DNA from 4 places in the Mesorhizobium sp. M7A.F.Ca.CA.001.10.2.1 genome. Region 3 is predicted to be linked to each of the others. Evidence: predicted binding sites of a transcription regulator. Region 3 holds the regulator's gene; each other region holds the start of a gene.
The links. The regulator PhoB, encoded in region 3, activates phosphate uptake and scavenging genes when phosphate is short. The targets are predictions, from matches to a motif close to TGTCATNNANCTGTCAT.
Positions count from the first base shown of each region.

Region 1: EN964_RS17620 (putative 2-aminoethylphosphonate ABC transporter substrate-binding protein) is a predicted target of PhoB. The motif match lies at 1,044-1,060, and genes of this name have one in related genera.
Region 2: phnC (phosphonate ABC transporter ATP-binding protein) is a predicted target of PhoB. The motif match lies at 1,672-1,688, and genes of this name have one in related genera.
Region 4: pstS (phosphate ABC transporter substrate-binding protein PstS) is a predicted target of PhoB. The motif match lies at 2,434-2,450, and genes of this name have one in related genera.

Region 1 is NZ_RZQY01000259.1:3,294-6,918, reverse strand. It holds gene EN964_RS17625 (aspartate aminotransferase family protein) at 1-833, shown strand, start outside; gene EN964_RS37715 (hypothetical protein) at 836-979, shown strand; gene EN964_RS17620 (putative 2-aminoethylphosphonate ABC transporter substrate-binding protein) at 1,233-2,258, shown strand; gene EN964_RS17615 (putative 2-aminoethylphosphonate ABC transporter ATP-binding protein) at 2,381-3,514, shown strand; gene EN964_RS17610 (putative 2-aminoethylphosphonate ABC transporter permease subunit) at 3,498-3,625, shown strand, end outside.
Region 2 is NZ_RZQY01000294.1:88-3,712, forward strand. It holds partial or broken gene phnD (phosphonate ABC transporter substrate-binding protein) at 1-650, opposite strand, end outside; gene phnC (phosphonate ABC transporter ATP-binding protein) at 735-1,592, opposite strand; partial or broken gene EN964_RS19130 (DapH/DapD/GlmU-related protein) at 1,905-2,522, opposite strand; gene phnL (phosphonate C-P lyase system protein PhnL) at 2,519-3,226, opposite strand; gene phnK (phosphonate C-P lyase system protein PhnK) at 3,264-3,625, opposite strand, start outside.
Region 3 is NZ_RZQY01000503.1:381-4,005, reverse strand. It holds gene EN964_RS25860 (ROK family protein) at 52-1,299, shown strand; gene phoB (phosphate regulon transcriptional regulator PhoB) at 1,316-2,005, opposite strand; gene phoU (phosphate signaling complex protein PhoU) at 2,022-2,729, opposite strand; gene pstB (phosphate ABC transporter ATP-binding protein PstB) at 2,756-3,580, opposite strand; partial or broken gene EN964_RS25840 (PstA family ABC transporter permease) at 3,598-3,625, opposite strand, start outside.
Region 4 is NZ_RZQY01000037.1:3,087-6,711, forward strand. It holds gene EN964_RS04535 (Na/Pi cotransporter family protein) at 1-1,147, opposite strand, end outside; gene pstS (phosphate ABC transporter substrate-binding protein PstS) at 1,224-2,228, opposite strand; gene EN964_RS04545 (anhydro-N-acetylmuramic acid kinase) at 2,585-3,625, opposite strand, start outside.

The DNA.
Region 1 (3,625 bases), on a different contig from region 3:
GCGAGGCGACCTTCCGCTCGCACATATCAGGCCCGATGATGACCGGCACCGAGCACGTCGCACCCTGGGACGGCTATCGCTGTCCCTATGGCCACGATTCCCTCGAAACCTCGGGGCTCGCTTGCGCCAACATGATCGCCTATGTGCTCGGCCGCGAACAGGACGTGGCGGCGGTCGTCGCAGAACCGATGCGGGCGACGCCCAACCCGCCGCCGCCCGGTTTCTGGAAGCGGGTTCGCGAAGCCTGCGACCGGCACGGCACGCTGCTGATCTTCGACGAGATCCCGACCGGGCTGGGCAAGACGGGAAAATTCTTCGCCCACGAGCATGATGATGTGACGCCCGACATCGTCGTCCTCGGCAAGTCGCTCGGCGGCGGCATCCTGCCGATCGCCGCCGTCATCGCGCGCCGCGACCTCGACGTCACCGGTGGCTTCGCGATCGGCCACTACACCCACGAGAAGAACCCGGTGACGACCCGCGCCGCACTGACGACGATCGACATCATCCTGGAGGAAGGATTGGTCGAACGCGCGGCCGAACTTGGCCGGCACATGCTGGAGCGTATGCAGCACCTGATGGCGCGCTCGCCCCATGTCGGCGACGTCAGGGGCAGGGGACTGATGGTCGGCGTCGAGCTCGTCGAGGATCGCGATACGCGCGAGCCGGCGCGCGATCTCGCCGAACGCGTCTTCTATGCTTGCCTGGGGCAGGGGCTGAGCTTCAAGGTCAGCCAGGGCAATGTGCTGACGCTGTCGCCGCCGCTGGTCATTTCGAAAGCTGATCTCGATCGTGCGCTCGACATCCTCGAGACCGCCGTGCTGGCGGCCTGACCATGAAGGCCGTGCGCACCGACCGCGAGCTCGAATGCCCCGAAATCGACGCGGGCTTGCGGGCGAGGGGGGGCGATCTGGTGGTGACTGTCCGCTCGTCCGACCCGCGTTTGCGGGCACAGACAACGGGCGTTTCGTTCGGCTGACCATAACCGTCTCCGTGCCAATCGTGGGCTTTCGCAAGCGCGAAATAGCGGCCGCAACAGGCATGCGACAGTTCCATGACGACTATCAGTAGAAGTTTGCCTGTCATAAAATAAATAGATTTTACTTATCGATCACCAATCCCCAGAGTTGACCCAACGACGACATCCACAAGCGCTACAGGGCCGCAATGTCCACCGGCGCGATCGTCACAGTGCATCGCAGAATGTGCCAACAATCAAAGGGGAACTGAGCATGAAATCGCGCAACGCAACTATCGCAATGGCCTTCGCCGCGGCATTGATGTCATCCGCCGCCTTTGCCGAAACCTCCGAACTGACAGTCTATACCGCCATTGAAGCCGAAGATCTCGCCCGCTACGCCGAGACTTTCACAAAGAGCCATCCCGACATCAAACTGAACTTTGTCCGCGACTCCACGGGTGTCGTTACCGCCAAGCTGTTGGCCGAAAAGGACAATCCGCAGGCCGACGTTGTCTGGGGCCTTGCCGCTACATCGCTTCTGGTGCTGAAGACCGAAGGCATGCTTGAGCCCTACGCGCCAAAAGGCGTCGAATTGCTCAAGCCGAAGTTTGTCGACAAGGACACGCCACCGGCCTGGGTTGGCATGGACGCCTGGGCGGCTTCGATCTGCTTCAACACCGTGGAGGGCAAAAAGCTTGGCCTCGCCGAGCCGACCAGCTGGAAAGATCTTACCAAGCCGGAATACAAGGGTCACATCGTGATGCCGAACCCGGCCTCGTCCGGCACCGGCTTCCTCGATGTATCGAGCTGGCTGCAGTTGTTCGGCGAGAAGGATGGTTGGGCCTATATGGATGCCCTGCATCAGAATATTGATGCCTACACGCATTCTGGTTCGAAGCCGTGCAAAATGGCCGCCGCCGGTGAAACCGTAATCGGCATCTCGTTCGAGTTCCGCGCCGCGAAATCGAAGAAGGAGGGCGCTCCCCTCGATATCGTCATCCCGTCCGAAGGCATCGGCTGGGACATGGAGGCATCCGCGATCGTTGCGGGAACGAAAAATCTCGAAGCCGCCAAAACGCTGCTCGACTGGTCGATCAGCAAGGAGGCCAACGAGATGTACAATGTAGGTTATGCGGTTCTGGCTATGCCGAATGTCGCCAAGCCGGTCGAATTCCTGCCCGCAGATATCGAGTCCAAGATGATCGACAATGACTTCGAGTGGGCGGCCAACCACCGCAAGGCCATTCTCGACGAGTGGACGAAGCGCTACGACGCCAAGTCTGAGCCCAAGAGCTAGACGCAGAGCATTTCGACAGGGCGCCGTCAGAGCGGCGCCCTTCTCGTAACTCTTCCCGGATGGTCAAAATGAGACACGAACCCGTCGCTGATCTATCGGCAACGCTGGCCGAGGTGCATCCCATGACCGCTGCCGGCAACACGGCTTACCTGCGGATCGAACATCTCTGGAAGGCCTTCGGCGAGTTCCATGCGCTGAAGGACATCTCGCTCGACATCAACGAAGGCGAATTCATCTGCTTTCTCGGCCCTTCGGGTTGCGGCAAGACCACGCTGCTGCGCGCCGTCGCCGGCCTCGACCTGCAGACCAGAGGCGTCGTCCGCCAGGGGGGCAGGGATATCTCAACGCTGCCGCCGTCAAAACGCGACTACGGCATCGTGTTTCAGTCCTACGCGCTGTTTCCCAATCTGACGATTGAAAGGAACATCGCCTTTGGCCTGGAAAACACCAAACGGCCGCGCGCCGAGATCGATGCCCGCGTCAAGGAATTGCTCATGCTGGTCGGCTTGCCCGATCAGGCGAAGAAATACCCAGCGCAGCTTTCCGGCGGGCAGCAGCAGCGCATCGCGCTCGCCCGGGCCATCGCCACCTCGCCCGGCCTGCTTCTGCTCGACGAGCCGCTGTCGGCGCTCGACGCCAAGGTGCGCGTGCACTTGCGCCACGAGATCAAGGGGCTGCAGCGCAAGCTCGGCGTCACCACGATCATGGTTACGCACGACCAGGAAGAAGCATTGTCGTTGGCCGACCGCATTGTAGTCATGAACCATGGCGTCATCGAGCAGGTCGGCAGCCCGACTGAAATCTATCGCCATCCCAGGACGCTGTTCGTCGCCGATTTCATCGGCGAGACCAACAAGTTCGATGCGACGGTAGGAGCAGATTCGGTAGGCTTCGGGACGAAGGCTTTCAGATGCGCGCCGCACAGCTTTGCGAACGGCGAAGCAGTCGTCGCCGCCATTCGACCGGAAGACGTGATTCCACACGGGCCGGGTTCGCGCTCGCCTGGAGCACCCGATGTGGTGAAGACTTCGGAAAACCTGATCGAAGTGACCGTCGGTGAAATGGAATTCCTGGGTTCGTTCTGGCGCACCCGGCTGCGCGGCGGAGAGCTTGGAGACGAGATTCTGATCGCCGATTTCTCGGTCAACGCCACGCGGCGTCTCGGCCTCGCCGAAGGCGGAGCGCTAACGGTGGAACTGCCCGCCGACCGACTGCTTGTCTTCCCGCAAGGAGAGCGCCATGGCGGCGGCAACTGATATCCTGATGCCGTCCGGTCGGGCGCTTCGACAGTCGCTCGACAAGGACGAGTTGATCAAGCGCGGCCTGCTGGTCGTCATCTCGTTCTATCTGGTCCTGTCGCTGGCAGC
Region 2 (3,625 bases), on a different contig from region 3:
ACCATCTTGCGCAGATTGCCGGAGCTGTAGCCATCCTTGAAGTCGCCGACGCCGGAGGCCCAGGTGGTGCCGGCATCGAAGGTGCCCTTCAGAACTTCAAGGACAAGCTGTTCATGGCCGCCGCCGAAACCGGTCGACGCGAAATAGCTCTTCACATCCATGCCGATGTCTTTGGGCAGCGAGGTGACCGGGACCAGGTAGCCGGAAGTCGAATCGGGATCGGCGAAACCGAGTTTCTTGCCCTTCATGTCAGCGAGTGTCTTGATGCCGGAATCCGCACGGGCGACCATAACCGAATGGTAGCCGGTCGAACCGTCGGTCTGGACCGTCGTCAGGATCGGCTGAACCGCGTCCTTGTTCTCGAGGTAGACCTTGGCGTAGGCGGAAGCGCCGAGTTCGGCATAGTCGAGCGTGCCGCCGAGCAGACCCTGGATGACGCCGTCGTAGTCGGCGGCCGGGAACAGCGAAACTTTCTCGACGCCGAGAACTTGCTTGATGTGGTCGGCGAAGCACTGGTAGTTGCGCAGACGGTCGGCTTCGTTCTCGCCGCCCAGAATGCCGACGCGGAATTCCTTCAGATCCTGTGCCTGGACCGAGCCCATCGCCATGGCCATGACGGAAACGGCACCGAAAAGTATCTTTCTAAACATCTCGTCTCTCTCCTGTTGGTCCCGGCATCGCGCCGGCTGCGTTGGGATATGATGCCCTTGACGCGGGCTGGCGATCCAGGTCGCTCAGTAACCAGGAAAGGCTGGCTCAAGCGGTCCGGCGGATGCGGCGATTTTTTGCTTGATGATGACACTGGTCGAGGTGATGGCCTCGGAGATTTCGCCGCCGCTGCTGTCGGCGCCGTAGACCATGCGCACGGCCTCGCGGTTGAGCTCTTCCGGCGGGCCGTCGAAGACGACCTTGCCGGCAGCCATGCCGATGATACGGTTGCAATAGGTGCGGGCCGTGTCCAGCGTGTGCAGGTTGGTGATCACGGTGATGCCTTCGCGCAAATTGATATCCTGCAGCGAATCCATAACCACCTTGGCGTTGAGCGGATCGAGTGACGCGATCGGCTCGTCGGCGAGGATCACCTTCGGCTGCTGCATCAACGCGCGGGCAATGGCGACGCGCTGCTGCTGGCCACCCGACAAGGTGCCGGCGGCCTGCAGCGCGGTGCGGGCGATATCGAGACGCTCCAGCGCTGCTATCGCCTCGGCTCGTTCCTCGCGGGAGAAGATGCCGAGCAGGTTCGACATGGTGGAGCGGTGATTCAGCCGGCCGAGAAGCACATTGGTCAGCACGTCGAGGCGCGGCACCAGGTTGAACTGCTGGAAGATCATGGCGCAATCGCGCTGCCAGCGCCGTAGTGGCGAACCGCGCAGCTGGGAGACCTCGGCGCCGTCAAAAAAAATCGACCCCTGGCTGGGATCGATGAGACGGTTGATCATGCGAAGAAGGGTCGATTTGCCGGCGCCCGAACGGCCGATGACGCCAACCATCTGACCCTGCGGGATCGCGATGTTGATGTCGCTGACGGCAGTGTTCTTGCCAAATCGTCGGGTGACACCGCGGATTTCGAGCGTGGCGGAATTTGCTGGCATGGGGGCAGGTTCCAGGTCCGGACCATTGATCGTCAGGCTCTCGCCTAGCGCAGCCACATGAACCTGCCGTGTCGCGGTGATGTCAGTTTTGTTACGCTCCACAGGCTGGAGTCTAGTGTCGACCCTGGGTCAGCAGTCGAAGGTGATTTGGAACGCGGGCCTGGCGAGCTGGTGCCATCAAGCGTTCCAGACAAGGGCCGTCATGGCGCCGATGCTGGTGTCGAGAGGCATGTCATGCGGATAGTAGGGGCCGGGGCGGTTTGTGATAATGCCCCGCTGCCCCGCGTCAGTGACCGCCATTCCTGGACGTCGCTATCCACCATATTTCTCTAGGAACGTCTCGGCCTCAAGCTCCCGGAAATCATCCAACGCGGCGCGCAGCCTTGCATGGTCCCAGTCTCACCAGGCGAGCGCCTGGTAGCGTTCGGCCGTGCGGCGATCGAAGCGCTCGCGGATCGGTTTGGCCGGCACGCCGCCGACAATGGTATAGGGCGCGACATCTTTCGAGACCACCGCACCCGCGCCGACCGCGGCGCCATCGCCGACGGTGACGCCGGGCAGGATAGTCGAGCCGTGACCGAGCCAGGTGTCGTGGCCGATGGTGACGCGTTTGGCGCGGCGCTGGGCGAAGAATTCTGTCTCGTGCTCGGCATCGTCCCAGTAGTCCGAGGCGCGATAGGTGAAGTGATGCAGCGTCGGCCGCCAGGTCGGGTGGTTGGTGGCGTTGATGCGAACGCTGGCCGCGATGTTGGCGAACTTGCCGATCGTCGCGCACCAGACGGAGCAGTCCTGCATCATGTAGGAATAGTCGCCGAGTTCGCTTTCCGAGACCCGGCTGCGGTCGGCGATCTCGGTCCAGCGGCCGAGCGTCGAATTCTGTACATCCGCCGTCGGGTGGACCAGCGGCGTCTCGGACAATTTCCTGGTCATGCGGCGATTTTTCCGGACGCGAACGCGGTGACGTCGATGATGCGGTCGGCAACCGCCTCGCGCACGTCGTGGTCATGGAAGATGCCGAGCAGGGCGACATCAGCCGCCTTCTTGGCGGCGATGAGTTCGATCACGACGTCGCGGTTCCTGGCGTCGAGCGAAGCGGTCGGTTCGTCGAGCAGCAGGATCGGATGCTCGGTGATGAAGCCGCGCGCGATGTTAACGCGCTGCTGCTCGCCGCCGGAAAAGGTCGCAGGCGGCAAAGCCCAGAGTTTCTCCGGCAGGTTGAGCTGTGCCAGCAAGGCGCGCGCCTTGCCGCGGGCAATCTCGCGATCCTCGCCGCGCTCGACCAGCGGTTCGGCGACGACATCGAGCGCCGAAACGCGCGGCACGGTGCGCAGGAACTGGCTGACATAGCCGATCGTTTGCCGGCGCACCGCAAGCACGGTGCGAGGGCTGGCGGTGGCCAGGTCGATCAGCCCGTCATCATGCGTGACGATGATCTGGCCTTCGTCGACGGCGTAGTTGCCGTAGAGCATCTTCAGGATCGAGCTCTTGCCGGCACCGGACGGGCCGCCGAGCACGGTGCATTCGCCGGCCCTGATCGAGAACGAGACACCGGCGACAACAGGCAGTTTGATGCCGTCACGCAGATGCATGGTGAAGCTCTTGGCAACGCCGGAAACAACGAGCGGGGTTGCCATCAGAAGGTTCTCCAATCGTCAGTCGTTTGCGTCATCGTCAAACCTGCAGAATCGAGGAAACAAGCAATTGCGTGTAAGGCGCGCGCGGGTCGTCGAGCACGCGGTCGGTGAGACCGCTTTCGACGACGCGGCCGTCCTTCATCACCATCATGCGCTGCGACAAAAGCCGCGCCACGGCAAGGTCATGGGTGACGACGATGGCCGCCAGACCAAGATCGGTGACCAGACCGCGCAGCAGGTCGAGCAGGCGCGCCTGGACCGAGACGTCGAGGCCGCCGGTTGGCTCGTCCATGAACACCAGACGCGGGCCGGTGACGAGGTTGCGGGCAATCTGCAGGCGCTGGCGCATGCCGCCGGAAAAGGCGCGGGGCTCGTCGTCGATGCGGTCCTCGTCGATCT
Region 3 (3,625 bases):
AGCGTTCCAGGGGCAGGAGGAACCGCGGCGACCGGGAGGATATGAAAGAACATGTCGGTCGGAATCCGCCACGACGATCTGCGCCGCCGCAACCGCGCCATGGTGATCGCGGCAGTGCGCCGCGCCGGACAGCCGTCACGAACCGAGATCGCCGCGACCACAAGCCTCAGCCATTCGACCATCTCGGCGATTTCATCCGACCTGATCGTCGAAGGCATCCTGACCGAAAGCAAGCCGAGCGAGGCCGGCTCGCTCAAACGCGGCCGGCCGCAGGTCGGCCTCAGTCTCAATCCGGAAGCGGCCGCGGTAATGACCGTGGTGCTGTCGCTGAACTTCCTCTCCGTCGCCGTCATCGACTATGCCGGCCAGGTGATATCCGAGGAACAGCGCCGGCTGGACACGCTGACGATGTCGCGCGAGTCGCTGATCGGGGAATGCACGGCCATCGTGCGGCGCCGCCTGGCAGATCCCGACCTGGACGTGCGCAGCATCGCCCGCATCGCGCTGGCCATCCAGGGCATCACCGACACCCGTGCCCGCGCCATGCTGTGGTCGCCGATCACGCCGCACACCGACATCGCCTTCGCTGACATATTCGAAGACGAGTTCGGCATCCCTGCCATAATGGAGAACGACTGCAACATGATGGCGGTGGCGCTGCGCTGGCGCGACCCCGATCGTTACCGCGACGATTTCATCGCTATCCTTTTGTCGCACGGCATCGGCATGGGACTGGTGCTGAAGGGCGAATTGTTCACCGGCACCCATTCTTCGGGCGGCGAATTCGGCCACATGATCCATCGGCCGAACGGCGCGCTATGTCGCTGCGGACGGCGCGGCTGCGTCGAAGCCTATGCGGGCAATTACGCCATCTGGCGCAACGCCAGGCAGATGGGCGAGGATGCAGAACCCGTCGCCGATGTCAGCGACGCCGACATGCGCGCCCTGGCTGCCGCGGCCCGCGAAGGTGACGGACCCGAACGGGAAGCCTATCGCAAGGCCGGCGAAGCGCTCGGCTACGGCCTCGGCAGCCTGTTCGCGCTGATCGATCCGGCGCCGGTCGCCATGGTCGGTGTCAGCGCCGCCGCCTTCGACCTGATCGAGCCGGCATTGCGGCAAGCGATTGCCCAGACCGCCGGCGGCCAGCATTCCAAATCGATTTCCTTCGACACCGAGCCGAACGAACTGCCGCTGATCCGCGAAGGCTGCGCCATGCGGGCGCTGATCTTCGTCGATCAGGAGATTTTTGCGCCGGGCGTGCAGGCGAGATCCGGTTTCGGCGGCAAGAACGTGGCGTGAGTTCAAACGAGGGAGTTCAGTCCTCTCGGATGGCGTATCCGGCCCCACGGATCGTGCGGATGACATCAGGCATACGGCCATTGTTGACCGCCTTGCGCAGCCGGCCGACATGCACGTCGACCGTGCGCTCGTCGATGTAGATCGTCTCGCCCCAGACATTGTCGAGCAGCTGGCTGCGCGAGAACACGCGGCCTGGATGGCGCATCATGAATTCGAGCAGGCGGAATTCCGTCGGCCCAAGCCGGATCTCGCTCTTCTTGCGATAGACACGGTGCGACTCGCGATCGAGCACGATATCGCCGACCTTTAGCACGCTGGACAGCACTTCCGGCTTGGCCCGGCGCAGCAGCGCCTTGACCCTGGCCATGAACTCCGGCGTCGAGAAGGGCTTGACCAGATAGTCGTCGGCGCCGGTCGACAGGCCGCGCACGCGGTCGCTTTCCTCGCCTCGCGCGGTCAGCATGATGATCGGCAGCCGCTCGGTCTCGGGACGCATTCGCAGGCGCCGGCAGAGTTCGATGCCCGAAACCGCAGGCACCATCCAGTCGAGCACCAGAAGATCGGGAACGTTCTCCTGCAGCCGGATTTCGGCCTCATCGCCGCGCGTCACCACCTCGACCTGGTAACCTTCGGATTCAAGATTGTAGCGGAGCAGCACGCCTAGCGGCTCCTCATCCTCCACCACCATGATGCGTGGTGCGATCATCGGCTGGTCACCCTTGTTATGCCGCTGGCGCGGACATTGCCGTCTCGTCCTGCTTCGGACGATTGGCTGGCAGCTGCGTGCCGGTCAAAACATAGTAGGCATTTTCGGCGATGTTGGTCACGTGGTCGCCGATCCGCTCGAGGTTCTTGGCGCAAAACAACAGGTGCGTGCACGCCGTGATGTTGCGGGGATCTTCCATCATGTAGGTCAGCAGCTCGCGGAACACCGAGGTGTATTTGACGTCGATGCGTTCATCATTGTTTCTGAGCGTGGCAAGCGCTGCCGCGTCAGCGGCGGCATACTCGTCGACGACCCCCTGCACCTGGATCAGCACCAGCTGCGCCATCGCGTCGATCGAATGCGAAAGATCGTGCGGCGTGACGCTCAGCCCGACAGTGCCGACGCGCTTGGCGATGTTCTTGGCAAGGTCGCCGATGCGCTCGAGGTCGCCGGCCATGCGGATCGAACCGACCACCGCACGCAGATCGTTGGCCATTGGCTGGCGCTTGGCGATCAGCGTGATGGCGCGATCGTCCAGCTCGCGCTGGCGGGCATCCATGATCGCATCGTCGGAAACCACGCGCTGCGCCAGCGCATTGTCCGAATTGAGCAAAGCCTTGGTCGAGCCACTGACCATCGAGCGGGCGAGATCGCCCATGTCGCGGATCAGCTGGCTGATCTGCTCCAGATCCTCATCGAAAGATGCAACGGTATGTTCACCCATGATCTTCGTCCCTCATATGCCTGAGCTCAGCCGAACCGGCCGGTGATGTAGTCCTGGGTGCGTTTGTCGTCGGGGGTGGTGAACATCTTGTCGGTGGCGCCCTCCTCGACCAGATAGCCTAGATGGAACATCGCGGTGCGCTGCGACACGCGCGCTGCCTGCTGCATCGAATGGGTGACGATGACGATCGTATAGTTCTGGCGCAGTTCGTCGATCAGTTCCTCGACGCGAGCAGTGGCGATCGGGTCGAGCGCCGAACACGGTTCGTCCATCAGGATCACCTCGGGTGACACGGCGATGGCGCGTGCAATGCACAGACGCTGTTGCTGGCCACCGGAAAGACCCGTGCCAGGTTCCTGCAAACGGTCCTTCACCTCGTTCCAGATCGCCGCCTTCTTCAAGCTCGACTCGACGATCTGATCCATGTCGGCCTTGCGCTTGGCCAATCCGTGGATGCGCGGGCCATAGGCGACGTTCTCGTAGATCGACTTGGGGAACGGATTGGGTTTCTGAAACACCATGCCGACGCGCGCCCTGAGTTCGACGACATCGATGTTCTTGTCGTAGATGTCTTCTTCGTCGAGCGTTATCTTGCCGGTTACCCGCGCGGAATCGATGGTGTCGTTCATGCGGTTGAGGCAACGCAGGAAGGTCGACTTGCCGCAGCCGGAGGGGCCGATCAGCGCCGTCACCTGATTCAGGCGGACGTCGAGATTGACATCGAACAGCGCCTGCTTCTCGCCATAGAACACGCCGACCTTGTCGCCACGCATTTTGATCACTTCGTTCGACTTGGCGTTCATCTTATCGCCCACTGCATTTTCAAGGGACTGTTCGGTCATGATGTTCATACCAAAATGCCTTTTTTCTACCAGCGCCGCTCGAACCGACGCCGA
Region 4 (3,625 bases), on a different contig from region 3:
CGATGTCGAGGAACATGGCGCCGGCCTCCAGATGGCGGGCCGTCTCTTGCTGCACGGCGGGAATGGCCTTGGCAAAATCGCTGGCCAGTTTGCGGTCGAGGAATTTCGGCGTCGAGAAATCCTCCGCGTCGTCGGCATCCGTGTGGCCGACACGCGATAGCACCCGCTCGAACACGCCGATGAACGGGAACAGCAGCACTGTGTTGAAGACGTTGAAGAAGGTCGAGTAGAGGCCGACCGCGACCGGCACCAGGGGGAAGGTCTCCTTGCCGTCGACAATCACCGGAACGGCCGGATCGCCGCCGAAGAACTGCATGGCCCATTCCAGCACCTGGATGGAGACGAAGAACAGAGGGATGGTGATGCACACCCCGATGATATTGAACGAGATGTGCGCATAGGCGGTCCGCTTGGCGTTCTTCGAAAGGTTGAGCGAAGCCATCCACGACGTGATCGTGGTGCCGAGATCGGCACCGAGCGAGAAGGCGACGGCGGTTGTCCAGTCGAGAATGCCCGCCGCGCCAAGGCCCATGACGATGCCGATCGTCGCCGAGGACGAGTGGATCATCGCGGTCACGCCGGCGGCGATGAACACGCATTTGAAAAGGTTGAGGTAGGAGTCGGCCGTCAGCGTCTGCAGCAGCGCCATGACTTCCGGCAGGTTGCGAAGCGGACGCAGGCCGCCGGTCATCAGGTTGAGGCCGTAGAAGATCAGAGCGAAACCCATGCAGGCGAGCGCTATGTTCTTCACCTTTTCGCTTTTGGCGAAGCAGTAGACCAGCGAGAACACGCCGGCCAGGATCAATCCGAGCGGACCGAGCGGCAGGGCGATGAGCCCGTTGCCGAGCGTGGTGCCGATGTTGGCGCCCATGATCACGCTGATCGCCGGCCGCAGGGCGATGACACCGGCATTGACCAGCCCGACGACCATGACGCTCATCGCCGTCGACGACTGGATGACGCCGGTGATCAGCGTTCCCGCCAGCACGCCTTTGACCGGCGTACCGGCTGCCTTGGCGAGAAAGTCGCGCATCCGGTTGACCGACAGCGCCTGGATGCCGTTTGCCATGAAATCCAGACCGAGCATGAAGATGCCCAAGCCGCCGATCACCGGCACGAGGATGTCCTTGAAGATATCTATGTCCATTTCAGGCAGTCCCCAACAAGTCGCCACGACGACGCGGTATGAAGTTCAGTTGCTGCGCAAGGCAGCTTCGTTCGGGTCAGTTTCCGACCGGCAATTGCCTTGCCCAATACTGTTCGATCTGGCCAATGAGCGCTTTCGGCAGCGGCACATAGCCGAGTGCGGTGGCGTCGCCGGCACCTTGCGCGAAGGCGAGCCGGAAAAGATCATGCACGCGGCGATAGCGATGTTCCGAACGCCCCGAGACCTGGACAACGGCGAACACCGCCGTGCTGATCGGGTACGCACCATCTCCGCTGCGATTGGTGAGGGAGGCGAAGAAGTCGGTCGTTTCCCCCCAGGCGACGGAGGTGGCCGCTGCTTGCACGCCCTGCGGGTCCGGTTTGACGAACTTGCCGGATTTGTTCTGGACCGCTGCGAAGGGAAGGCCGGCGCGAAGAACCTGGCCGTATTCGGCGTAGGCAATCGCCCCCTTGCTCGCAGCCACGGCACGAAGAAGCGCTTGCGTACCTTCCGCGCCTGTCCCGAGCGGCCAGTCGATCAGAGTGTCGGCTCCAAGCTTCGTCTTCCAGTCTTCGCTTGTCGATGACAGAAACTCGGTGAAGACATAGGTTGAGCCCGAACCGTCCTGCCGGTGGATGACGCCGATGGCGAGATCGGGAAGGGCTATGTCGGGATTGAGCACCCTTATCGCAGGATCGGACCAGGACTTTATCTTGCCCAGATAGATGTCGGCGATCACCGGGCCGGAGAGGCGCAGACCTTGCTCCGGCAGGCCATCGAGATTGGCGACCACCGCGATCCCGCCCATGACGATCGGAAATTGCTGCTGGCCGTTCCTGGCGAGATCATCAGCCGGCACGGGAACATCCGTGGCGGCGAAATCCAGTTCGGGCTGCGCAAGCCGCATCAGGCCGGCAAGGGATCCGACCGGTTCATAATCGACGGTCCAGTCCAGCGTGAAGAAGTCGCCGCCGTCGGCGCGTGCAGCCTTGTATGTCGTTGCCCACTTGCCGATGATCGGCGCGGCCAGTGTCGACCCCGCACCGCGAATGGGCTCAGCCCGCGCAGCGGATCCGATCATGGCCCCGATGATTGCAAGGGCGAGCGCAGCTGCCGCCCCCGAAATCGTCGGCCGTGCACCGCGCAATAAAGCTAAACCTGCTGACAACATAAATTGAATCCCAACTATACTGCCGCCGCTATGCAGGCGCGCATCAATGGCCATACGCCTGCGAAATGAGGCGTCAGCTGAAAACAAGATCGCTGTTGTCTTGTATTAATTCTTCTTAACGGTTGGATGACAGTGGGTCCCGGCGGAAAAGCTTTTCGACTATTCCGAAGACCTTTCGACTGCAAAACCTGAGCAAAAAGCCGCATCGCCTGAAAGTCGGCCGGGCGGGAAAGGTCATCCCATCCCGTTCCGGGATGGAAGAGGCTCTAACTGGCGAGTTTTCCGCCCCGCATCGGCCGCGGTGCGCCGGTCGTGCTCGGAAAACTGATTGGCAGGCCGCGCAGCACGCGCACCGCGAGGAAGGCAAAACACTCCGCCTCGACCGCATCGCCGCTCCAGCCGAGGCTCTCGGCCTGCACCACTTCGACGCCGGCACGGCTGGTCAGCATCGCCATCATGGTCGGGTTGTGGCGGCCGCCGCCGCTGACCACCAGTTTTTTAGGACGGCTTGGTAAGAGGTCGAGTGCCTTGCCGACGGCTCCAGCGGTGAAGGCGGTCAGCAGTGCCGCGCCATCCTCCGCATCCAGCCCGTCCGCCATGGCGGCGCCGAAGTCGAAACGGTCCAGCGATTTGGGATAGGGCTTGGTGAGATAGGGGTGCTGCAGCAGCTTGGCCAGCCGCGCCTCGTCCACCTTGCCCGCACCGCCGAGCGCGCCGTCGCGGTCCATCTCGCCGAGCCCCTTCGACTTGATGAAATCGTTCAGCGGCGCGTTGGCGGGGCCGGTGTCGAAGGCAACGACATTGTCGGCGCCATCCCACCAGGTGATGTTGGCGACGCCGCCGAGATTGAGTACGGCCACCTCGCCATTGGCGCCGGCGCCGCGCATCAACGCGGTGTGATAGACCGCGGCCAGCGGCGCGCCTTGCCCCCCGGCGCGCATGTCGGCCGAGCGGAAATCGTAAGCGACCTTGGTACCCAATATGGCATGCATCAGCTCACCATCGCCGAGTTGCCTTGTCTGGCCCAGCCGTCCAACCTGCGGCGCGCGATGCAGAACGGTCTGGCCGTGAAAACCGACGACGCCGATATCGGCCATCGTCATGCCATAGCCTTCGACCAATTCCTTGACGGCTGCTGACTGGGCACGCGTCAGGGCTTCCTCCGCGGTGCGGAAGATCGCCGGCTCCGGCCCGTCAAAGTTCCACGCCCGCGCCTCCGTCAGCGTCTCTTCCAGCAGGGAGCGGATCGACGGAGGATAGGGCATCAGCCGATAGGTGCCGAAATCCTCGATACGTTCGCCGTCGGT